Regions from separate parts of the Streptomyces sp. NPDC090077 genome, predicted to be linked through region 1. Evidence: riboswitches for the same ligand, from Rfam matches in the RefSeq annotation. Region 1 holds a riboswitch; each other region holds the start of a gene.

Region 1 (5,761 bases):
TCGACAGCGGCCCCTCGAAGGGCAAGTCGGCCCTGGCCACGGCCAACGTGACCTGCAAGAAGTAGCACCCCCACAGCACGACGTCCCCGCCCCCGGGGTTGCCCGGGAACGGGGACGCGCGCGTGTGGACGGGGGGACTAGAAGTCCTCGTCCAGGTCGACCGTGCCCTCCACGGCGACCTGGTACGCCGACGGGCGGCGCTCGAAGAAGTTCGTCAGCTCCTGGACGCCCTGGAGCTCCATGAAGGAGAACGGGTTCTGCGAGCCGTACACCGGCGGGAAGCCGAGGCGGACCAGGCGCTGGTCCGCGACGCACTCCAGGTACTCGCGCATCGAGTCGGTGTTCATGCCCGGCAGGCCGTCACCGCACAGGTCGCGGCCGAACTGCAGCTCCGCCTCGACGGCCTCCTTCAGCATGTCGGTGACCTGCTGCTGGAGGGCGTCGTCGAAGAGCTCCGGCTCCTCCTTGCGGACCGTGTCCACGACCTCGAAGGCGAAGTTCATGTGCATGGTCTCGTCGCGGAAGACCCAGTTGGTGCCGGTCGCCAGACCGTGCAGCAGGCCGCGCGAGCGGAACCAGTACACGTAGGCGAACGCACCGTAGAAGAACAGGCCCTCGATGCACGCCGCGAAGCAGATCAGGTTCAGCAGGAAGCGGCGCCGGTCGGCGGCCGTCTCCAGCCGCTCGATCTTCTCGACCGAGTCCATCCACTTGAAGCAGAACTGCGCCTTCTCGCGGATCGACGGGATCTCCTCGACCGCGTCGAAGGCCGCCGCGCGGTCGTCCGGGTCGGGCAGGTAGGTGTCGAGCAGCGTCAGGTAGAACTGGACGTGCACGGCCTCCTCGAACAGCTGGCGCGACAGGTACAGGCGCGCCTCCGGGGAGTTGATGTGCTTGTACAGCGTCAGCACCAGGTTGTTCGAGACGATCGAGTCGCCCGTCGCGAAGAACGCGACCAGACGGCCGATCATGTGCTGCTCGGCCGGCGTCAGCTTCGCGAGGTCGGCGACGTCGGAGTGGAGGTCGACCTCCTCCACCGTCCAGGTGTTCTTGATCGCGTCCCGGTAGCGCTCGTAGAAGTCCGGGTAGCGCATCGGGCGGAGCGTGAGCTCGAAGCCCGGGTCCAGGAGGTTCTTCTTGTCGGTGGAGCTCATTACTGGCAGGCCTCGCAGGACTCGGGGTTCTCAAGGGAGCAGGCCAGCGCCTCGGCGTCGAGGGCCTGGGGCAGCTGGGCCGGGGCGGCGGCGGCCGGGACGGCGGCCGCGCCGGAGGCGGCACGGGCGATCTTCGTCGCCGGGCGGGAGCGCAGGTAGTACGTGGTCTTCAGACCCTGCTTCCAGGCGTACGCGTACATCGAGCTGAGCTTGCCGATGGTGGGCGTCTCCAGGAACAGGTTCAGCGACTGGCTCTGGTCCAGGTACGGCGTGCGCGCCGCCGCCATGTCGATCAGGCCGCGCTGCGGGATCTCCCACGCCGTGCGGTACAGCTCGCGGATCTCGGCCGGGATCCAGCCGAAGCCCTGGACGGAGCCGGAGGAGTCGCGCAGCGCCTCGCGGGTCTGCGCGTCCCACACGCCGAGCTGCTTGAGGTCCTCCACCAGGTAGCCGTTGACCTGGAGGAACTCGCCGCTGAGGGTCTCGCGCTTGAAGAGGTTCGAGACCTGCGGCTCGATGCACTCGTACACGCCCGCGATCGAGGCGATCGTCGCCGTCGGGGCGATGGCGAGGAGCAGCGAGTTGCGCATGCCGGTCTGCGCGACGCGGGCGCGCAGGGCCTCCCAGCGCTCGGGCCAGTGGCGCTCGGTCTCGTAGTGGTCCGGGTGCAGGACGCCCTGGGCGGTGCGGGTCTCGGCCCAGGCCGGGAGCGGGCCGGAGCGCTCGGCGAGGTCGCAGGAGGCCTCGTACGCGGCCAGCATGATCCGCTCGGAGATCTTCGTGGACAGGGCCTTCGCCTCGGCCGAGTCGAAGGGCAGGCGCAGCTTGAAGAAGACGTCCTGGAGGCCCATCGCGCCCAGGCCCACCGGACGCCACTTGGCGTTGGAGCGGCCGGCCTGCTCGGTCGGGTAGAAGTTGATGTCCACGACGCGGTCGAGGAAGGTCACGGCCGTGCGGACGGTCTCGTCCAGGCGCGCCCAGTCCATGTCGCCGTCGGCGACGAACGCGCCGAGGTTGACCGAGCCGAGGTTGCAGACGGCCGTCTCGCCGTCGTTGGTGACCTCGATGATCTCGGTGCAGAGGTTGGAGGAGTGGACGACGGTGCCGGGCAGCGCGGTCTGGTTCGCGGTCCGGTTGGAGGCGTCCTTGAAGGTCATCCAGCCCTGGCCGGTCTGCGCGAGGGTGCGCATCATGCGGCCGTAGAGGTCCCGGGCCGGCATGGTCTTCTTGGCCAGGCCCGCCGCCTCGGCCTTGGTGTAGGCGGCGTCGAACTCGTCGCCGTACAGGTCCACCAGCTCGGGGACGTCGGCCGGGGAGAACAGCGACCAGTCGGCGTCGGCGTTCACGCGGCGCATGAACTCGTCCGGGATCCAGTGGGCGAGGTTGAGGTTGTGCGTACGGCGCTGGTCCTCGCCGGTGTTGTCGCGGAGCTCCAGGAACTCCTCGATGTCCGCGTGCCAGGTCTCCAGGTAGACGGCGGCGGCGCCCTTGCGGCGGCCGCCCTGGTTCACGGCGGCGACGGAGGCGTCGAGGGTCTTCAGGAACGGCACGATGCCGTTGGAGTGGCCGTTGGTGCCGCGGATCAGCGAACCGCGGGCGCGGATGCGGGAGTACGAGAGGCCGATGCCGCCGGCGTGCTTGGACAGGCGCGCGACCTGGTGGTAGCGGTCGTAGATCGAGTCCAGCTCGTCCAGCGGGGAGTCCAGCAGGTAGCAGGAGGACATCTGCGGGTGGCGGGTGCCGGAGTTGAAGAGCGTGGGGGAGGACGGCAGGTAGTCGAGCCGGCTCATCAGGCGGTACAGCGAGGCGACTTCCTCGACGGCCTGGACGCTCTCGTCCTCGGCGAGGCCGCAGGCCACGCGCAGCATGAAGTACTGCGGGGTCTCGATCACCTGGCGGGTGATGGGGTGGCGCAGCAGGTAGCGGCTGTGCAGGGTGCGCAGGCCGAAGAAGCCGAAGCGGTCGTCCGCGCCCTCGGCGAGCGTGTGCTCGACCAGGGCGTTCAGGCGGGCGGCGTGGGCGGCGACGAACTCGGCGGTGCGGTCGGCGATCAGGCCCTCGCGGTGGCCGACGGCGACGGACTCGGCGAAGGAGGTCGAGCCCTGGCCGGCGGCCTCGTCGGCCACGGCCAGCGTCAGCAGGCGGGCGGCGAGCCGGGAGTAGGCGGGGTCCTCGGAGATCAGGCCCGCCGCGGCCTCGGTGGCCAGCCCGCGCAGCTCGGCCTCGTCGGCGGAGGCGCTGCGGCCGCGCAGGGCGGCGGCGGCGATCCGGCCGGGGTCGGTGTCGGGGAGGTCGGCGGTCAGCTCGGTGAGAGTACGCAGCAGCGCGGCCCCCGGGCCTTCGGTGGTGTCGCCAGAAACGGACTCGGCGCGCGGTGCAGAAGGCGCGATGGTCACGGCGGGAGCTCTCCCTCGCTCGGCCCGGTCGTCGGCGGGTCGGGGCGCGGGGAGGCGCACGCGGGCGCGACGGATCGCGACACACCGCATGGCGTCCACCGGCCCAACCGCGAGGCCCGGACGTGGTCGGCACCCGGTTCGGTCGACCCGGGCGCACTGTCGGCAGGTCCTCGGACTTTTCATACCGTTGCGGGACAGTTCCGGATTCGCACCGGATTCCCCTGCGGCGACAGCGAGGATGAGCATACATGTGGGGGGCCGCCCGCGCGCGACCCACCACATGTTGTGTCGGCGTGGCTACAGCTCCAGGCGGTAGGTGAGCAGTTTCAGGGCCGGGATGGGCGACCAGTCGCGCTCCGGAGTGCGTACGAAGCCCAGACGCGCGTAGATCCGCTGGGCGCCCAGCATGGCCGGCTGGGTGGACAGCACGAGGGCCCCGACCCCCAGGGCCCGGGCCCGTTCGGCACAGGCCCGTACGAGGGCCTCGCCGACGCCCTTGCCGCGCGCCTCGGAGGCGACCGCCAGCATCCGGAACTCGGCCTCCTGCGGCCCGGCCACGTCCGCGAGCCGGCTCCCGGGTGCGGCGAACGTCACTCCGCCGAGCACCCGGCCGTCCTCCACGGCGACGAGCACCTCCCCGTCCCCGGCCCGCCCGGCGACGTCGCGCAGGACGTTCAGGTAGGCGTCGTCCTCGTTCAGGTCCAGCAGCCCGTCCCCGCTGTAGGCCGTCCCGGTGATTTCCCCGAGCCGCCCGTACTCGTCTTCCCTCGCCGTTCTGATCTCGATGTCCATGCCGCCGAGTGTGCCGGACGGGTGTCGGTGGTCGGCGCTGTCGTCGGATCAGCAACCGTCGTTGGAAGGCGAGCGAGGCGTGACCGTGATGACCGGCCACCGTTCCCACGTGCCGACCGAGGACTTCGAGGAGATCGCCCGCACGGGCGCCCCCGGCCAAGCCGAAGGGCCCCGCCGTCTCGATCTGTGACGGCGGGGCCCTTCGTCCGCGTAGGACGGCCTCAGCAGCAGCGGAAGCCCTCGCGGGGGTCCGCCTCGCGGGCGTCCGTGCGGGCCCGCTCGAAGGCGCGCCGGGTCAGGACCTCGGCGTCCGGGTCGTGGGCGCGGGCGTGCGCGACGTAGCGGTCGTACGCGGCCTCGCCGGAGAACTCCCGGACGTAGAACCGGGCCTTCGCCAGCGCCCCGCGCACCCCGCTCACGCGACCGGTTCCTTGGCCTTGCCGCCGTCCCCGTCGAGGCCGGCGGCCGCGAGCTCGGCCTTCTCCTCGGCGGTGGCGATCAGCCCGGCCGGGGCGATGATCTTCGACTCGGTCCACGGCACCTCGGAGAGGCTGACCGACTCCGGGTTGCGGACGGCCTTGAGGCAGACCCGGGCCGCGTCCACCAGCACGATGACGATCAGCACCGCGAACAGCGCCGACAGCACCCCGTCGACCGTGGCGTTGGTGACCACGGTGTGCATGTCGTCCATGTTCTTGGCGGGCGGCAGCACCTTCCCGGCGTCGATGCCGGTCTGGTACTTCTCGCGCTGCGCGAAGAAGCCGACCTTCACGTCGTCCGAGAAGATCTTCTGGTAGCTCGCGGTGAGGGTGACGGCCACGTCCCAGGCCAGCGGGACGCCCGTGACCCAGGCCCACTTGAGCCGCCCGGACTTGACGAGCAGCGTGGTGCAGACGGCCAGGGCGACGGCCGCGAGCAGCTGGTTCGCGATGCCGAACAGCGGGAAGAGCTGGTTGATGCCGCCCAGCGGGTCCTTGACGCCGACCCACAGGAAGTAGCCCCAGCCGCCGACGACCACGGCGCTCGCGAGCCACACGCCCGGCTTCCAGCTGACGTCCTTGAAGGACTTGTGCACGTTGCCGAGCGTGTCCTGGAGCATGAACCGGCCGACGCGGGTGCCGGCGTCGACGGTGGTCAGGATGAACAGGGCCTCGAACATGATGGCGAAGTGGTACCAGAAGGCCTTCATCCCGGCGCCGCCGATGACCGACGAGAAGATCTCCGACATCCCGAGTGCGAAGGTCGGCGCGCCACCCGTGCGGGACAGCAGGCTGGCCTCCTCGACGTCCTTCGCGGCCTGCGCGAGGGCCTCCGGGCTGATCGCGAAGCCGAAGTCGGTGACCGCCTTCGAGGCGGTCTGGACGGTGGCGCCGATGACGCCGCCGGGGGAGTTCACCGCGAAGAAGAGGCCGGGCTCGA
Region 2 (5,761 bases), on a different contig from region 1:
AGCTGGTCGTCCGGGTCCTGCACCACCAGCTGCACCGAGGTGCGCAGCCGGACCAGCCCCTTGCGGTCGTACGCCACCTCCGCGCCGCCCAGCCGCAGCGAGCCCGAACCGGGCCGCAGGCCACCGCTCAGCAACCGCATCAGGGTGGTCTTGCCGCTGCCGTTGCGGCCCAGCAGCACCAGCGCGCGGCCCTCGGCGATGCCGAAGTCCACCCCGGACAGCACGGCCGGGCCGTCCTCGTACGCGTACCCCGCGCCGACCAGCTCCACCAACGGGGTCACAGCCACAGCTCCTTCAGTACGAGTGTCCCCGCGACCAGGGCGGCCAGCAGGGCGGCGGACCCCGCGAGGAACCGCCGGGACAGCGTCGCCTCGGGCACGAGCACCCGCAGCGCGCCGTCGTAACCGCGCCCCGCCAGCCCCTCCTGGAGCCGGGCCGCGCGGTCGAAGGCCCGGACGAACGAGGTCGCGGCGAGCCCGGCCAGCGAGCGCCACACCGCCGCCCGGCCGGTCTGCCCGAGCCGGGCCGCCTGGGCGCGCCGGACCTGCGCCACCGAGTCCAGCAGCAGGAAGCCGATCCGGTACATCACCAGGGCCACGTCCACGACGGGGGCCGGCACCCCGGCCCGCACCAGCCGGGGCAGCACGTCGGAGACCGGGGTGGTGAAGGCGAACAGCAGCACTCCGAGCGAGGCCGCCGAGGTGCGCAGCAGCAGTTCGGCCGCGTGCCGGGGCCCGTCCGGGGCCGGGGCGAGGAAGCCGTCCGGGCCGCCCACCGACACCAGCAGCGGCAGCGCCCCGGTCACGCAGAAGCCCAGCGGGATCCGGAAGGCCCGCCACAGCTGCCGCGGGGCCACCCCGGCCGGGCCGAGCAGCACGGCCAGGGTCGCGGCCGCCACCAGCGGCCCGCCGGGCCAGGGCGGCAGGCACACCGCGGTGACGGTGAGCCCGAGGCCCAGCAGGGCCTTCTCCAGCGGGTGGCGCCCCCGCCAGCGGCTGGAGTGGGCCGCCACGTCGATCGGCAGCACCGCCTACGGCTCCGGGGTCTGCTCGGCCCCGGCCCCGGACTGTGCGAGGGCCTGCGCCGCGCCCTGGCGGCGGCCCTTGCGGACGCCGAAGTAGTAGGCGAGCACGCCCGCCCCGAGCGCCGCCTGGAGGGCGAACAGTGCGGACTCGACCTCGCCCGAGGGGGGTTCGTACAGCGGGGAGAACCAGGGCTCGTAGTCCGGCTTCAGCTCGGTGATGGCGCTCTCCGCCTGCGCGTCGGCGCCGGCGAACGGCTCCTCCTTGCCGTCGCCGAGCCCCAGCGCGAGGGGGAGCACGGCCAGTGCCGCCACCACGAGCAGCAGCAGGGTGTTGATCTTCGCGTTCCTGGTCATCAGACCGCCGCCTCCTGCTTCGCGCCCTTGCCGCCGGTCAGCTTCGCGACCCCGAGCCGGACCAGGTCCGACTTGCTGGACTGCATCAGCAGCCGCATCACGAGCACCGTCAGCAGGCCCTCGCTGATCGCGAGCGGGATCTGGGTGAGGGCGAAGATGCCCGCGAACTTCTCCAGGGAGCCCAGGAAGCCGCTCGCCGGGTCGGGGAAGGCCAGCGCCAGCTGGACCGAGGTGACGCAGTAGGTGACCAGGTCGGCGAAGAACGCGCCGAAGAAGACGGTCACCATCAGGGGCGCGCCGGACTTGCGCAGCAGCCGGTAGACCCCGTAGCCCGCCCAGGGGCCGGCGATGGCCATCGAGAAGACGTTGGCGCCGAGCGTGGTGAGCCCGCCGTGGGCCAGCAGCAGGGCCTGGAACAGCAGGGTGATCGTGCCGAGCACCGCCATGATCGGCGGCCGGAAGAGGATGGCCCCGAGCCCCGTCCCCGTCGGGTGGGAGCAACTGCCCGTCACGGAAGGGATCTTCAGGGCGGACAGGACGAAAGTGAACGCACCGGACGCTCCGAGCAGCAGGGTGCTCTCCGGGTTCGACTTCACCTCGCGGGTCAGCGCGCGGACCCCGTGGACGACGAAGGGGGCGGACGCGGCGCCCCAGGCGACCGCGTGCAAAGGGGGCAGGAACCCCTCGGCTATATGCATGGTTCGGGAGACCTCTCCAGCACCTCGTGGATGGACGACGCGCCCCGGCCGGTCTCCTGGCTCACGGGTACTGATGCCCTGGCTCCGCCTTCCCGGGCCCGTGCGGTCTCCCACGCGGGCCCAGTGGCTTCCCGCGAGGGAGTGGAGCCGGACTTCCCGATCACAGTGGCGAGGGCCGCACCGGTTTCCCACCGGTTTCCCGAACACCAAGGCCAGACGACCCTAGTCGTCCGTACGGACCGTCACAACCCGGACCGATCCGGCCACCCGGCCGCCGCCCCGCCGCGCACCCGGACGGGCCCCGCCCGCTGGCCGGTCCGCCGGGCGCCCGGCACGGTGGAGGACATGGCCGACGACGACAGCCCCCGCTACGAGGACCTCTCCGCCGTCTACGTGAACTGCACCCTCAAACGCTCCCCCGAGACCAGCAACACCGAGGGCCTGATCGCGCGGAGCCGGGCCGTGATGGAGTCGGCCGGCGCCCGCACCTCGCTGATCCGTGCCGTCGACCACGACATCGCCACCGGCGTCTGGCCGGACATGACCGAACACGGCTGGGACAGCGACCAGTGGCCGGTCCTGTACAGCCGGATCATGGACGCCGACATCCTGGTGCTGTGCGGCCCGATCTGGCTCGGCGACAACAGCTCCGTCATGAAGCAGGTCATCGAGCGGCTCTACGCCTGCTCGTCGCTGCTGAACGAGCACGGCCAGTACGCCTACTACGGGCGCGTCGGCGGAGCACTGATCACGGGGAACGAGGACGGCGTCAAGCACTGCGCCATGAACGTCCTCTACAGCCTCCAGCACCTCGGCTACGCCATCCCGCCCCAGGCCGACGCCGGCTGGATCGGGGAGGCCGGCCCCGGCCCCTCCTACCTGGACCCGGGCTCGGGCGGTCCGGAGAACGACTTCACCAACCGGAACACCACCTTCATGTCCTGGAACCTGATGCACCTGGCAGCGCTCCTCAAGCGCTCCGGCGGCATGCCGGCCCACGGCAACCAGCGCTCCCTGTGGGACGCCGGCTGCCGCTTCGACTTCCCCAACCCGGAACACCGCTAGCAGCGGGCCGGCGGGCTCCGGGCGGTACGCGGGTCAGCAGGTGTTGGGGTGCGGGAAGTCCAGCACGAGCCGCTCGGGCGCGTGCAGGACGGAGGTCTTCCAGGTCGGCTTGGTGTCGAAGGCGGCGCCGAAGGTCACGTACCCCTCGTAGTCGCCGGTCATGGCCATGCCCTTGAGCTTGCTGAGGTAGATCTTCTGGAGCCTGGGGCCCTGGTAGACGTTCTGCCCGGCGTCGTTGTGACCGGCGGCCGGGTGCAGGCGGATCTCCAGGAAGTACTTCCCGGCCAGCGGTACCGGCTGGCCCGATCCGTCGTAGACGAGCTCGGACACGGGCGTGACGGTGACCGGGGGCACGTAGCCCTGGAGGTCGATCACGAGCCGGTCGTACGTGCAGTGCCCGCCCCAGCGGGCGTTGACGACGAGGGGCGTCTGGGTGCGGGTGGTCGTGGTGGCGGCGGAAGCCGGTGACGCGGAGAGCGCGAGCCCGGCGGTGAGCAGGGCACCCGTGGCGATGGCCACGAGCCGGCGGCGGTGCGGGTGACGCATGATGTCTCCCCGGTTCCGTGAGACGGGGACTGCCTGTCATCTCATAGGACACCGCCGGGGGGCGTACGGTTGCGCGCGCCGCCTCAGAAAGCCAGCAGCGCGCTCAGCTGTGCGTCCAGGTCGTAGTGGCGCCGCTCCTGCCCGACCGGCACCAGCTCCGTCATCCGCCGGCACAGCTCGCGCACGTCCTTGGCGCGGGCGGAGACCACGCAGCTCTGCTCGCCGTTGCTGAAGCCGAGCAGGACGCGCGGCTCCGAGCCGCTCCAGCGCGGCCACACCTGGATGTCGCCCTCGCCGGTGGCGCTGCTCTGCCCGTCGAGCAGCAGCTCCCGGGAGAAGACCCAGCGGGCCAGGTGCGTCCCGGCGCCGCGGAAGTCGACGGCCACCTCGTACGGGCGGTCCGTGCGGTAGACGAACCGGCCGGTGAGGGGGACGGACAGGGGGGCGGCTTCCAGCCGGAGCGGCAGGAGTCTCTGTTCGGTGATGGTGGCCATCGGCGGCTGCCTCTCGTCGCGCGCAGGGTCTTCCCGCAGCCCTTCCGGCACGGTATCCCCGGCCCGGCGGCGCGCTCCGGGGCCGAAGGTCCCGAGCAGCCGGGCCGCAGGGCCTCTTTTCGGCCACGGGAACGCGAAGGGCCCGCCCTCCGGGGGGAGGGCGGGCCCGGTGGCGCGCGGCGGACCGGCCGCGCGGCCGGCCGCTACGGCAGCGGGTTGTAGATCAGCGAGTCGTGGTTGTTGGACTGGCCGATCGCGGTGAAGCCGGAGCCGTTGGCCTGGGCGCCGTTGTTCTGGTTCGACGCCCCGAAGCCCGACGCGACCTGCTGCGCGGTGGAGGAGTTGCCGAGGTTGCTGCCGCCCACTCCGCTGCCGAGGATCCCGGCGAGGGCGGCGTTCGAGGCGGTGCCGGCGGCGCCGGCCCCGTTGTCCGCCTGGGCCGTGCCCGTGAAGAGGGCGGCGGCGAGGGGGAGCGATGCGAGCGCCGCCATCACGCGGATGCTGCGGATGCCTGCCATGGTGAAGCCTCCAGTACGCAAAACAGCAAGGGGGTAAGGCGGTTGGCCGACCGCCCGGGGGTGACGCGACGTCGCGTGACCAGAGTGGCGCACGTGATCATCGAGAAACCAGCCCGGACCTGCTTCTTCCCTCGCAAGCGTGATCAACTCGGTCCAAACCCCGAACTGGAGGTCATTTTCGTTTTTCCCGGATCCCGGGGATCAGCACTCGATGACGTTGACCGCGAGGCCGCCGCGGGCCGTCTCCTTGTACTTGATCTTCATGTCGGCGCCGGTCTCCTTCATGGTCTTGATGACCTTGTCGAGGGAGACCTTGTGGCTGCCGTCCCCGCGCATCGCCATCTTCGCGGCGGTGACGGCCTTGACGGCGGCCATGCCGTTGCGCTCGATGCAGGGGATCTGGACCAGGCCGCCGACCGGGTCGCAGGTCAGGCCGAGGTTGTGCTCCATGCCGATCTCGGCGGCGTTCTCGACCTGCTCGGGGGTGCCGCCCAGCACCTCGGCGAGGGCGCCCGCCGCCATCGAGCAGGCGGAGCCCACCTCGCCCTGGCAGCCGACCTCGGCGCCGGAGATCGAGGCGTTCTCCTTGAAGAGCATGCCGATCGCGCCCGCGGCGAGCAGGAAGCGGACCACGCCGTCCTCGTCCGCGCCGGGCACGAAGTTCACGTAGTAGTGCAGGACGGCCGGCAGGACGCCCGCGGCGCCGTTCGTGGGGGCGGTCACCACGCGCCCGCCCGCGGCGTTCTCCTCGTTGACGGCCATCGCGTAGATCGTCGTCCACTCGCTGCGGTGCATCATCGGGTCGCCCTCGGTGCGCAGCTGGCGCGCCGTGGACGCGGCGCGGCGCTTGACGCGCAGGCCGCCCGGGAGGATGCCCTCGCGGGACATGCCGCGCGAGACGCAGGACTGCATGACCCGCCAGATCTCCAGGAGGCCCTCGCGGATCTCCTCCTCGGTGCGCCAGGCCTTCTCGTTCTCCAGCATCAGGGAGGAGATCGACAGGCCCGTCTCGTTCGCCAGGCGCAGCATCTCGTCACCCGAGCGGAAGGGGTACTTCAGCAC
Region 3 (5,761 bases), on a different contig from region 1:
GCGGGGGCAGGACGCACAGGGCGTCGCCGTGCACCCCGGGCCGGGGCGGCGGCGCGTACGGCCGCGCCGCCTCGGGCAGGCGGACGGCGCCGATGCCGGCGGCGGCCAGCCGGCGGGCGAACTCCCCGCCGTCCAGGGCCTGTCCGGCGGGCAGCTCGGCGACCCGCCAGGGCCGGGTCCCGGCGGCGTCGGCGGCGTCGAGGAAGTACTCGGCGGCCAGCAGCGCCGCCCGGGCCGCGTCGCCGGCGGCCACCTCGACGGCATCGACGGCGGCTCCGAGCCGCACCACGGCCCGGTGGCCGTCGCCGTCGCCGAACACGGTCACGTCGGGGTCGAGGGCGGCGACGTCCCCGCGGCCGTCGTCGAGGGCGAAGAGGAACCGCCCGGACAGGCCCGTCGCCCGGGTGCTCGCGCAGAGCAGCCGGTCCAGCTCCCGGACCCGGTCCGCGAGGCGGGGCCCGCCCAGCGGGGTGGCCACGATGTTGCGGACCCGCTCGTGGCCGGGCGCGGGCAGCAGCCCGGCACCGTCGAGCAGCTCCGCGAGCCCGGCGCCGCAGCCGTCGGCGAGACCGCGCAGCTGGACGTTGCCGCGCGAGGTGAGTTCCAGGTGCCCGTCCCCGAACCGGTCCGCGGCGTCGCCGAGCACGGCGGCCTGCGCAGCGGTGAGCAGCCCGCCGGGGATCCGGACGCGCGCCAGGTACCCGTCATCGGCGGCGTGCAGCCGCAGCGCGCCGGGGCAGGCGTCGCCGCGGTCGCGTATGACGGGTTCGTCCCGCGATGCGGCGGAAGGTGGCTGGGGCGGCATGGCCGCGAGCATACCCACGATTCCCCACCCCCGACCTGTGTCCGTCGCCACCCCGACCAGCACCTCCACCCCACCACACCCCCAGCCCCAACACCGGCCCCCGACTCCAGGCCACAGCACCGAGGGGCACAGCCCCAAGCCGGGCCCGGGCCGCAGGCCCGGCTCAGGCCCGGCTCAGGCTGGGACACAACCCGGGGCGGGCCCGGGGCAGGCCCGGGGCAAACCCCGGGGCGGGCCCAGCGCACAACCGCGGGGCGCGTCCGGGGCGCAGCCCCAAGGCGTGTCCGGGCCGCAGGCCCGGCTCAGGCCTGGGGCGGCGCAGCCCAGGGGCGGGTCCGGCACAGGCCCAGCGCACAACCGCGGGGCGGGTCCGGGGCGCAGCCCCAAGGCGGGTCCGGGGCGCAGCCCCGGGGAACGGGCGAAGGGCGGGGCGGGGAGCAGCCCGCGCAGCGACCCCCACCCCGCACCCGCACCCGCCGGCACCGGCACCGGCACCGGCACCCCACCGCCCCCACCCGCCCCCGGCGCCCCCGGCCCACCCCCCGGGCCCGGGCAAGGCACCCCACCCCCACTCCCGGCCAGGGAAAAGGCCGCCTAAGATGACCTTCCGACGGGCCGCTCGGCCCGTCATCGCCGAGGACGGCGACATGGGAGGAAGCCCGGTGCGATTCCGGCGCGGTCCCGCCACTGTGAACCCCGCGGAGCGATCGGCCGGGTGAGTCAGGAACTCCCGCCGTCCTCACTGCCCGGGGCGCGGAAACCCCGAGGAAGGCCTGCCGCCGCATGATCCTGCTGCTGTCGACGTCCGACACCGATCTGCTCAGCGCCCGCGCCGCGAACGTCGCCGGCGGCCCCGTGCCGTACCGGTTCGCGAACCCCTCCCGCCTCCCCCTCGACGACCTGCCCGGCCTGCTCGACGGTGTCGGACTGGTCGTCGTACGCCTCCTCGGCGGTCTCCGCGCCTGGCAGGAGGGCCTCGACGTGCTCCTCGCCGCCGGGCAGACCCGCCCCGTGGTCGTGCTGACCGGCGAACAGGCTCCCGACGCGCAGCTGATGGAGGCCTCCACGGTCCCGATCGGCATCGCCGCCGAGGCGCACCGCTACCTCGCGCACGGCGGCCCGGCCAACCTGGAGCAGCTGGCCCGCTTCCTCTCGGACACCGTCCTGCTCACCGGCCACGGCTTCGAGCCCGCCGCCGCCTCCCCCACCTGGGGCCACCTGGAGCGCACCCCCGCGCAGGGCTCCGGCCCCCGGGTCGCGGTGCTCTACTACCGCGCGCACCAGATGAGCGGCAACACCGCCTTCGTGCATGCCCTCTGCAACGCCGTCGAGGCCAAGGGCGGGCAGCCGCTCCCCCTCTACGTCTCCTCCCTGCGCTCCCCCGAGCCGGAGCTGCTGGAGGCCCTGGCCACCGCCGACGCGATCGTCACCACGGTGCTCGCCGCCGGCGGCACCCGTCCCGCCACCGCCTCCGCGGGCGGGGACGACGAGTCCTGGGACGCGGGCGCGCTGGCCGGGCTGGGCGTGCCGATCCTCCAGGCCCTGTGCCTGACGGGTTCGCGCGGCACCTGGGAGGAGAACGACGAGGGCCTGTCCCCGCTCGACGCCGCCACCCAGGTCGCCGTCCCCGAGTTCGACGGCCGCCTGATCACCGTCCCGTTCTCCTTCAAGGAGATCGATGAGGACGGCCTGCCCGCGTACGTGGCCGACACCGAGCGCGCCGCCCGCGTCGCCGGCATCGCGGTGCGCCACGCCCGGCTGCGGCACATCGAGCGCGCCGACAAGAAGATCGCCCTGGTCCTCTCCGCGTACCCGACCAAGCACTCCCGCATCGGCAACGCGGTCGGCCTGGACACCCCGGCCAGCGCCGTCGAGCTGCTGCGCACGCTCATCGCGCACGGCTACGACTTCGGCCCCGTGACGGAGATCCCCGGTCTGGTCTCCGGCGACGGCGACGAGCTGATCCGCGCCCTGATCGAGGCCGGCGGCCACGACCAGGACTGGCTGACCGAGGAGCAGCTGGCCCGCAACCCGGTCCGCATCCCGGCCGCCGACTACCGGCGCTGGTTCGCCGAGCTGCCCGCCGACCTGCGCGAGAGCGTCGAGGAGCACTGGGGCGAGGCCCCCGGCAACATGTTCGTGGACCGCTCCTCGAACCCGGAGGGCGACATCGTCCTCGCGGCCCTGCGCCGCGGGAACCTGCTCATCCTGATCCAGCCGCCGCGCGGCTTCGGCGAGAACCCGATCGCGATCTACCACGACCCGGATCTGCCGCCCTCGCACCACTACCTGGCGGCGTACCGCTGGATCCAGGCGGCGGCCGAGGACGGCGGTTTCGGCGCCGACGCGATGATCCACCTCGGCAAGCACGGCAACCTGGAGTGGCTGCCGGGCAAGAACGCGGGCCTCTCCGCGTCCTGCGCGCCCGACGCCGCACTCGGCGACCTCCCCCTCGTCTACCCCTTCCTGGTGAACGACCCGGGCGAGGGCACGCAGGCCAAGCGGCGCGTGCACGCCACCCTGGTCGACCACCTGGTGCCGCCGATGGCCCGCGCGGAGTCGTACGGCGACATCGCGCGCCTGGAGCAGCACCTGGACGAGTACGCCCAGATCAGCTCCATGGACCCGTCGAAGCTGCCGGCGATCCGCGCCCAGATCTGGACGCTGATCCAGGCGGCGAAGCTGGACCACGACCTGGGTCTCGAAGAGCGCCCGGACGACGACGGCTTCGACGACTTCCTGCTGCACGTCGACGGCTGGCTGTGCGAGGTCAAGGACGCCCAGATCCGCGACGGCCTGCACGTCCTCGGCGGCGCCCCGACCGGTGAGGGCCGGGTCAACCTGGTCCTGTCCATCCTGCGCGCCCGCCAGATCTGGGGCGGCACCTCCGCCCTGCCCGGCCTGCGCGAGGCCCTCGGCCTCGACGAGTCGGCGGCGACGCGCACGGCGGCGGACACCGTCGAGGAGACGGCCCGGTCGCTGGTCCAGGCGATGGAGGACGCGGAGTGGGACCCGGCGGCGGTCGCCGCGGTCTCGGCGGGCCACCCGCAGGCGGTCTCCGACATCCTGTCCTTCGCGGCGCACGAGGTGGTCCCGCGCCTGGCCGGCACCACGGACGAGATCGCCCACGTGGTCCGGGCCCTGGACGGCGGCTTCGTCCCGGCCGGCCCGTCGGGCTCCCCGCTGCGCGGCCTGGTCAACGTCCTCCCGACGGGCCGCAACTTCTACTCGGTCGACCCGAAGGCCGTGCCCTCCCGGCTGGCCTGGGAGACGGGCCAGGCCCTCGCGGACTCGCTCCTCGCCCGCTACCGCGCCGACCACGACGACGAGTGGCCGGCCTCCGTGGGCCTGTCCCTGTGGGGCACGAGCGCGATGCGCACGGCCGGCGACGACGTCGCGGAGGCCCTCGCCCTGCTGGGCGTCCGCCCGGTCTGGGACGAGGCCTCGCGCCGCGTCACGGGCGTCGAGGCGATCCCGCTGTCCGAGCTCGGCCGACCCCGCATCGACGTGACCCTGCGCATCTCGGGCTTCTTCCGCGACGCGTTCCCGCACGTCATCGGCCTCCTGGACGACGCGGTCCGGCTGGCGGCCTCCCTGGACGAGCCGGCGGAGTCGAACTTCGTCCGGGCCCACGCCCAGGCGGACCTGGCCGCGCACGGCGACGAGCGCAAGGCCACCACCCGCATCTTCGGCTCGCGCCCGGGCACGTACGGCGCGGGCATCCTCCAGCTGATCGACTCCCGCGACTGGCGCACGGACGCCGACCTCGCGGAGGTCTACACGGTCTGGGGCGGCTACGCGTACGGCCGCGGTCTGGAGGGCCGACCGGCCCGCACCGAGATGGAGACGGCGTACAAGCGCATCACCGTCGCCGCGAAGAACACGGACACGCGCGAGCACGACATCGCCGACTCCGACGACTACTTCCAGTACCACGGCGGCATGGTGGCCACCGTCCGCGCCCTGCGCGGCACCGCCCCCGAGGCGTACATCGGCGACTCCACCCGCCCGGAGACGGTCAAGACCCGCACCCTGGTCGAGGAGACCTCCCGCGTCTTCCGCGCCCGCGTGGTCAACCCCAAGTGGATCGAGGCGATGCGCCGCCACGGCTACAAGGGCGCCTTCGAGCTCGCCGCGACGGTCGACTACCTCTTCGGCTACGACGCCACCACCGGAGTCGTCGCGGACTGGATGTACGACAAGCTCACCGAGACGTACGTCCTCGACCCGACGAACCGCGCCTTCCTGGAGGAGGCCAACCCCTGGGCCCTCCACGGCATCGCGGAACGCCTCCTGGAGGCGGAGTCCCGCGGCATGTGGGAGAAGCCGGACCCGCAGGTCCTCGAATCCCTGCGCCAGGTCTACCTGGACACGGAGGGCAACCTGGAGGGCGAGGCCGAGTAACCGGCCCTCCCCCGGCACACCGGACGGCCCGGCCCCCGCACCCCTCGTCGGAGGGGTGCGGGGGCCGGGCCGTCGGCGTCGCGGCCGTCACCTGAACCGGTGAACTCTCCCCGTCCGGGCGACGCCGGGGGCGGGGCGGTGCTGATCTCGTGCGGGGGGCCGGAAACGCCTGCCCCCGCGCCCTTCGACGAAAGGCCGGCCCCGCAGTGACGCAGCCGTTCCGACTGCCGGAGTTCTACGTGCCGTACCCGGCGCGCCTCAACCCCCGCCTGGAGGAGGCGCGGGCCCACAGCAAGGAGTGGGCGCGGGCCTTCGGGATGCTGGAGGGGTCCGGGGTCTGGGAGGAGTCGGACCTCGACGCGCACGACTACGCGCTGCTGTGCTCGTACACGCACCCCGACTGCGACGGCGACGCGCTGTCCCTGGTCACCGACTGGTACGTGTGGGTGTTCTTCTTCGACGACCACTTCCTGGAGACGTTCAAGCGCTCCCGGGACCGGGCCGGGGCCAGGGCCTACCTCGACCGGCTGCCCGCCTTCATGCCGATGGACC

Evidence for each region. A riboswitch is a leader RNA that binds a small molecule or an ion and turns the genes downstream of it on or off. The one in region 1 is predicted to bind cobalamin.
Region 2: it holds a riboswitch for cobalamin, as region 1 does, so the genes downstream of both, ACIPW5_RS29300 (energy-coupling factor ABC transporter permease) here and ACIPW5_RS15450 (ribonucleoside-diphosphate reductase subunit alpha) in region 1, are expected to answer to the same signal.
Region 3: it holds a riboswitch for cobalamin, as region 1 does, so the genes downstream of both, cobN (cobaltochelatase subunit CobN) here and ACIPW5_RS15450 (ribonucleoside-diphosphate reductase subunit alpha) in region 1, are expected to answer to the same signal.

Annotation. Positions count from the first base shown of each region.
Region 1 covers NZ_JBIVEG010000007.1:287,769-293,529, forward strand. Annotated here, with positions in the region: gene ACIPW5_RS15440 (hypothetical protein) at 1-65, shown strand, start outside; gene ACIPW5_RS15445 (ribonucleotide-diphosphate reductase subunit beta) at 138-1,154, opposite strand; gene ACIPW5_RS15450 (ribonucleoside-diphosphate reductase subunit alpha) at 1,154-3,550, opposite strand; cobalamin riboswitch at 3,694-3,831, opposite strand; gene ACIPW5_RS15455 (GNAT family N-acetyltransferase) at 3,848-4,342, opposite strand; gene ACIPW5_RS15460 (YbdD/YjiX family protein) at 4,564-4,761, opposite strand; gene ACIPW5_RS15465 (carbon starvation CstA family protein) at 4,758-5,761, opposite strand, start outside.
Region 2 covers NZ_JBIVEG010000022.1:99,233-104,993, forward strand. Annotated here, with positions in the region: gene ACIPW5_RS29285 (energy-coupling factor ABC transporter ATP-binding protein) at 1-287, opposite strand, end outside; gene cbiQ (cobalt ECF transporter T component CbiQ) at 278-1,027, opposite strand; gene ACIPW5_RS29295 (energy-coupling factor ABC transporter substrate-binding protein) at 1,031-1,378, opposite strand; gene ACIPW5_RS29300 (energy-coupling factor ABC transporter permease) at 1,378-2,076, opposite strand; cobalamin riboswitch at 2,105-2,302, opposite strand; gene ACIPW5_RS29305 (flavodoxin family protein) at 2,422-3,141, shown strand; gene ACIPW5_RS29310 (hypothetical protein) at 3,175-3,687, opposite strand; gene ACIPW5_RS29315 (SsgA family sporulation/cell division regulator) at 3,771-4,181, opposite strand; gene ACIPW5_RS29320 (hypothetical protein) at 4,385-4,699, opposite strand; gene ACIPW5_RS29325 (L-serine ammonia-lyase) at 4,901-5,761, opposite strand, start outside.
Region 3 covers NZ_JBIVEG010000046.1:30,573-36,333, reverse strand. Annotated here, with positions in the region: gene ACIPW5_RS37730 (cobalamin biosynthesis protein CobG) at 1-817, opposite strand, end outside; cobalamin riboswitch at 1,399-1,556, shown strand; gene cobN (cobaltochelatase subunit CobN) at 1,589-5,209, shown strand; gene ACIPW5_RS37720 (germacradienol/geosmin synthase) at 5,416-5,761, shown strand, end outside.